Regions from separate parts of the Simplicispira sp. 125 genome, predicted to be linked through region 2. Evidence: predicted binding sites of a transcription regulator. Region 2 holds the regulator's gene; each other region holds the start of a gene.
What was found. The regulator FNR, encoded in region 2, switches genes on or off when oxygen is low (the NO sensors DNR and NnrR bind a similar motif). The targets are predictions, from matches to a motif close to TTGATNNNNATCAA.
Positions count from the first base shown of each region.

Region 1 (2,198 bases), 1.3 Mb from region 2:
GACGGGGCCGGGAAAATCAGCCCAGCACTTCTTTGAGTGCCGCGTCGTACAGGCCGGTCAGGCGGTCGGTTACTTCCAGCAGGCGCTCGCTGGTGGTGCCCACCGTCTCCAGCGCACGCTCGTCGGGTTTGCGCTGCAGGGCTGCATCGAAAAACAGCCACTGCGAATCACCCAGGGCCAGTTCGTTGCGAATGGCAGGGGTGGAGATCGGTGCGGCAGCCAAATTGGCCATGGCCAGCCGGAACTCGGCGGCATCGGCCTTCATTTCATCCAAGGTACCCTTGCCTTCGAGCTTGGCGGCCAGCAAAAAATAGTTTTTGGCCAGGCGCTGGGACAGCGCACGCTGGCGGCCTGCGGTGTTCACCAGCCGCGCTGTGCTGGCCTTGGCAAACTTCTCAAACGCCTCGGTCGCTGCCTGCGATGCCGCCATCATCCGATCAGACTGCACCGCCACCGCTGCAACGGATTCGCGCGTGGGCGGCATCACCAGCAAGGTGTCCAGCACATCGGACTGCTTCTGGATTTCAGTCACATGCCGCGCCAATTCTGCGGGCCACTGCACCTTGGCCAGGTCCTCAAAACCCGAGCGCACCAGCTGCCGTGTCGCCGTCAGGGCAAGGCGCGCTTGGTCTGGCAGGGTATGGAGGTGTATCTGGCAATAAGTCTTGGCAATGCGCTGCGACAACGCACGAAAACGGGCTGTGCGGTTAATGGCCGTGGACACCGCCAGCTGCGCATGGGCCGTAGACAGCACAGGCATCAGCAACACCGCCGCGAGGGACTGAAGCGTAGCGCGGCGGTTGTTCAGGGAGTCCGGTCGAAAAACAAGGGTTTTCATGGATTGGCAGTGCCGGTAATTTTGGATCGCATTCTGATTGCAACCAGGTGTGAGCACCATGATTCAAATCAAGGAGCACGATCGCAAACAGCCTTGCCACGGAAAATCCAGCAATGCACAGCCACTGCCGACCGCAATCCAGGCCCACCAAGGCGTGCGAAGGCAGCACAATGGCGTCTCCCCCGTTTCAGGAGATACCCGTGATGCGCCTCCAAGGTCAATCCATCATCGTCACCGGCGCCGGCAATGGCATCGGTGAAGGCATTGCCCGGCGGCTGGCGGCCGAGGGCGCAAAGGTAGTCATCAACGACATCCATGCAGCCAACGGCCAGCGCGTGGCAGACAGCATCGTGGCGGCAGGTGGCATCGCCACGTTCTTCCAGGCGGATGTGACGCAGTCAAACCAGGTCCAAACCATGGTGCAAACAGCTCTGAGCCACTATGGGCGCCTCGATGTGGTGGTCAACAACGCGGGCTGGACACACCGCAATCGCTCCCTTCTGGAGGTGAGCGAGGAAGAATTCGACAAGGTCTATGCCATCAACGTCAAAAGCATCTACCTCACGGCTATCCACGCCGTGCCCGCCATGCGCGCCAACCCGGGCGGCAGCACCGGCAGCTTCATCAACATTGCCTCCACCGCTGGGTTGCGCCCCCGGCCGGGGCTGACCTGGTACAACGGCTCCAAGGGCGCCGTCATTACCACCAGCAAGTCGATGGCGGCCGAACTCGGGCCTGACAACATCCGCGTCAACTGCATCAACCCGGTGTTCAACCCCGATACGGGCCTGTCTGCCGAGTTTGCCGGAGGCCCGGTGAACGATGTACGGCGGGCCCAATTTCTTGCCAGCATTCCGCTGGGGCGGTTTTCCACGGCACTGGACGTGGCCAATGCCGCGCTCTACCTGGCCAGCGACGAAGCCGCTTTCATCAGCGGCATCTGCATCGAGGTGGACGGAGCCCGTTGCGTCTGACAACATGAGCCTGCCCCTGTAAGGCTTGACATGGCGCAAGGGTGGCCACTGCCCAACAGACCCCTGGTGCGCAAGTGGGGCAGAATTGCCCCATGTCTGAACGTGTCATTCCGCTGGTCGATTACCGCATTGCAGGGCTGGTGCCCGTCGTGCCCGAGCAGCCCACCGCCCCTGCGGGCCTGCTGACGGACACATTGGGCCGCCCACTGCGCGATCTGCGCATCAGTATCACGGACCGTTGCAACTTCCGCTGCAGCTACTGCATGCCCAAGGATGTGTTCAACAAGGAGCATGCCTTTCTGCCCCACAGCGCGCTCCTGAGCTTTGAGGAAATCACCCGCCTTGCACGGCTTTTTCTGGCACATGGCGTGCGCAAGATCCGGCTC
Region 1 covers NZ_QEKM01000001.1:1,677,233-1,679,430, forward strand. Annotated here, with positions in the region: gene C8D04_RS07715 (type IV pili methyl-accepting chemotaxis transducer N-terminal domain-containing protein) at 17-838, opposite strand; gene C8D04_RS07720 (SDR family oxidoreductase) at 1,042-1,812, shown strand; gene moaA (GTP 3',8-cyclase MoaA) at 1,905-2,198, shown strand, end outside.
Region 1: C8D04_RS07715 (type IV pili methyl-accepting chemotaxis transducer N-terminal domain-containing protein) is a predicted target of FNR. The motif match lies at 897-910, and genes of this name have one in related genera.

Region 2 (2,198 bases):
TGCGTTTGTTGGCGGCGTCCTGCAGGTTGTTGGCCTTGATGTAGACCCACAGCTTGCTGATGACCTCGGTGCGTGGCAGCGGTGCTGCACCCACGACAGCCGCCAGGGCGGGGCTGGGCGTCAGGGCTTTCATGAACGCGGCGTTAGGGGTGCGCTTCTTGGCGGGAGCAGCGGTCTTGGCAGCAGCGGCTGGTGTGGCCGGGGCTTTTTTTGCAGTTGCCATGTTGGGAATTTCCTTGTTGGGATGGGTCAATGCACCAGCGAAAACCTGCTTTTCCACTGGCATACGGAATGCTACTGGTAAAAAATCGGCTTTCCAAGCGGGTTCAGGGTTTTTTTGCTTCGCCATGTTGCAGCATTGCGATGGCGGCGCTTTTGTGGGCGCGCTAGTGACAGGCTTGCTGGCTATTGACGATGCGTTTGAGGGCATCGGGGCTCAAAATACGCACATGGCGCTGCTTGACCTCGACAATGCCTTCTTCCACAAATTTTGAGAAAGTGCGGCTCACGGTCTCAAGTTTCAGGCCCAGGTAGCTGCCGATTTCTTCGCGCGTCATGCGCAGCACCAACTCTGACTGCGAGAACCCGCGTGCATGCAGGCGCTGCACCAGGTTGAGCAAAAAGGCGGCCAATCGCTCTTCAGCGCGCATGCTGCCCAGCAGCAACATGACGCCGTGCTCACGCACGATCTCGCGGCTCATGATTTTGTGCACGTGGTGCTGCAGGGCGTTGACTTCGCGCGACAGTTCTTCAATGCGGTCGAAGGGCATGACGCAGACTTCGGCGTCTTCGAGGGCCACTGCATCGCAGGTATGGTGGTCGTTGACGATGCCGTCCAGGCCGATGATCTCGCCGGCCATTTGAAAGCCTGTGACCTGGTCGCGCCCGTCCTCGGTCGCTACGCAGGTCTTGAAGAAGCCTGTGCGGATGGCAAACAGCGAGGTGAACTGTTCGCCATTGCGGAACAGCGTGGTGCCACGCTTGATCTTTCGCCGTACCGCCACGACATCGTCAATGCGCTTGAGTTGTTCGTCGTTCAGACCCACCGGCATGCACAATTCACGCAAATTGCAGTTCGAACACGCAACCTTGAACGCCTGGGGTGTCATGTGAACGGGTACCTGTCCGGTTTCAGACAGAGCGCCCGACGACTCGTCGGCATGGGATGCGGGGACGATGGAGATGCGGGTTGGGGCTGACATAAGTCAAATTATCACCCATTCTGCATTTTTGCCAGAACAGAGCCAGTAGCTCCAACAGGTGCTTGACCAAAATCAAGATTCGAGCCGCTAATCTGGGGCACATTAGAAAAGCCAGCTAGGAACCTAAATGACTGTTGTAACCCCTGAATTGCTCACCCGGTTTGATGTATCGGGACCCCGTTACACCTCGTACCCCACCGCTGACCGCTTTGTTGATGCCTTCGGTGAGGACGAATACGTGCTGGCCCTGCAGCAGCGCAGGCAAAGCGCCGTGGGCAAGGCCTTGCCCTTGTCGGTGTACGTTCACATCCCGTTTTGCGAGTCGCTGTGCTATTACTGCGCCTGCAACAAGATCATTACCAAGCACCATGATCGTGCTGATGTGTATCTGCGCTATTTGAACCGCGAGATTGAGTTACACACGGCGCACTGCGGCGTGGGCCAGGTGGTCAGCCAGATCCACTTGGGTGGCGGCACGCCCACCTTTCTCTCCGATGAGGGGCTGCGTGACCTCATGGGCATGCTGCGCAACCATTTCACTTTGGTGCCCGGCGGTGAGTATTCGATCGAGGTCGACCCCCGTACCGTGGATGCAGATCGGCTGGCCCTGCTGCACGAACTGGGATTCAACCGCCTGAGCTTCGGTGTGCAGGATTTCGACCCTGAAGTGCAGAAAGCCGTGCACCGCATCCAGCCCAAGGAGCAGGTTTTTTCCCTGGTCGAGTCGGCGCGCTCCATTGGCTTTGATTCCATCAACGTCGACCTGATTTACGGCTTGCCCAAGCAAACCCCTGATTCATTCGACCGCACGCTGGCGCAGGTAGCCGAGTTGCGCCCCGACCGCATTGCGCTGTATGCCTACGCCCATTTGCCCGAGCGCTTCAAGCCGCAACGGCGCATTGTGTGGGCAGACCTGCCCATGGCATCGGCCAAGGTGTCGATGCTGTCGCGTTCGCTGGAGGCATTCAGCGCAGCGGGCTATGTTTATGTGGGCAT
Region 2 covers NZ_QEKM01000001.1:343,001-345,198, forward strand. Annotated here, with positions in the region: gene C8D04_RS19170 (SWIB/MDM2 domain-containing protein) at 1-223, opposite strand, end outside; gene fnr (fumarate/nitrate reduction transcriptional regulator Fnr) at 387-1,109, opposite strand; gene hemN (oxygen-independent coproporphyrinogen III oxidase) at 1,330-2,198, shown strand, end outside.

Region 3 (2,198 bases), 2.9 Mb from region 2:
CGCAGCGCCACGCCCATGCAGTCGTGCACTGGCAGGGGTTCGCCCACCAGGGCGTCGAGCAGGCCGTCGTAGGGGTCGGGCAAGGTGCTGTCGTGGTCGAAGCAGGTGACCTCGCCGCGTGCCAGCAGGGCCGCCAGGCGGGGGTGCTGGTGCACGGCAAAACGGCGGCCCAGTGATTCGCTCACCAGGCCATCGACCACCACCGGGCGCAGGTGTTCTTCTTCCAGCCGCAGCAGGGCCACGGCGCCGCAGCAAAAGTGCGCGCGCAGGCCGCCGATCAGGCGTTGCAGGCGCACGTTGGGTGGCAATTCGGTGGTCAGGTCGGCCAGCCAGGGGGCTTCAAAAAGGGTATTCATAACCTTTTGATGGTATCAATGACCATTGATTTGAAGGGTAAAAATAACCATGATTGGTGTAAACCCTTGATTTTTATGGCGGCCTGGGCTGGCCCGAAGTGTGCAAAAGAGTAGCAGTCCACGGCGGCTTCATGCCTACGTGCCCCTGTTTTCATCACCCTTGGGAGCTTTCACCATGAACATCGATAAATTCAAGCACCAGCACGTCAACATTCTGGGCAGCATTGCCACGCTGCGCCGCCTGGCGCACGCGGGGGTGGCGCACAACGCCACCGAGATCGCCCGGCTGGTAGTGACCATGAGCTCCACCATCAAGCTGCACCTGGCGGTAGAAGACCAGGCCCTGTACCCAGCCCTGCAGCGCGGCAGCAATGCCGAACTGGCCCGCATGGGCCAGCAGTACCAGCGCGACATGGGCCCCATTGCCCAGGCCTATGAGGCCTTTGCCCGCCGCTGGAACCGGCCTGAGAGCGTGCGCCGCGACGAGCAGGGCTTTCGCGACGATGCCAACCAGGTGTTGCGCATGGTGCACGAACGCATGCAGCGCGAGAACCACGACTTCTACCCGCGCATCGAGGCGCTGTAAGCCGCGCCCAGCAAGGCGTTCCGGCCCGTTCCAGGCCCGCCTCGGCGCCTTGCCGTGGCGGGCTTGTTTGTTCTTCATCAAACTACCTGTAGTGTGTTGAATGTATTGTGAACGCTATATGTAGTGTTTTATTGCATTCCAATGATGGAGACGCCCATGGATACCCCGGTCACCGCCTTGCCCCGCGAGGTCATCAAACGCAGCGCAGAGCGCGCCCCTTTTGACGCCCGCAAAATCCGCTCGGCCATTGAGCGTGCAGGCGCCGCCACCGGCGAATTTGCGGCCGACGAAGCCGCCCTGTTGGCCGCCCAGGTGGGCAAGGTGCTCGTCCACCGCTTCCATGGCGAGGCGCCGGGCATCGAGCAGATCCAGGACGTGGTCGAGCAGACCCTGATCGCCGCCAACCACCTGGCGACGGCCCGCGCCTACATCGCCTACCGCGACCGCCACGCCACCCTGCGCGCCGACCACCAGACGCTGGTGAACGTGGAAAGCTCCATCAACGAATACCTCACCCGCGCCGACTGGCGCGTCAACGCCAACGCCAACCAGGGCTATTCGCTCGGTGGCCTGATCCTCAACGTGGCGGGCAAGGTCACGGCCAACTACTGGCTCTCGCACGTGTACACGCCCGAGATTGGCGAGGCGCACCGCAATGGCGACATCCACATCCACGACCTCGACATGCTCAGCGGCTACTGCGCAGGCTGGTCGCTGCGCACGCTGCTCAACGAAGGCCTGAACGGCGTGCCCGGCAAGGTCGAGGCCGGGCCACCCAAACACATGAGTTCCGCCGTGGGGCAGATCGTGAACTTTTTGGGCACGCTGCAGAACGAGTGGGCGGGCGCGCAGGCCTTCTCGTCGTTCGACACCTACATGGCGCCCTATGTGCGGGTCGATGCCATGGATTACGCCAGCGTGCGCCAGTGCATCCAGGAGCTGGTCTACAACCTCAACGTGCCGTCCCGCTGGGGAACGCAAACGCCGTTCACCAACCTCACCTTCGACTGGATTTGCCCCGACGACCTGCGCGAACAGGTGCCGGTGATTGCGGGCAAAGAGATGCCTTTCAGCTATGGCGAGCTGCAGGCCGAGATGGACCTCATCAACCGCGCCTACATCGACGTCATGACCACGGGCGACGCCAAGGGCCGCGTGTTCACCTTTCCCATCCCCACCTACAACATCACCAAAGACTTTCCGTGGGAGAGCGAGAACGCGCAACTGCTGTTCGAGATGACGGCCAAGTACGGCCT
Region 3 covers NZ_QEKM01000001.1:3,238,595-3,240,792, forward strand. Annotated here, with positions in the region: gene norR (nitric oxide reductase transcriptional regulator NorR) at 1-356, opposite strand, end outside; gene C8D04_RS15125 (hemerythrin domain-containing protein) at 532-942, shown strand; gene C8D04_RS15130 (ribonucleoside triphosphate reductase) at 1,099-2,198, shown strand, end outside.
Region 3: C8D04_RS15130 (ribonucleoside triphosphate reductase) is a predicted target of FNR. The motif match lies at 1,010-1,023, and genes of this name have one in related genera.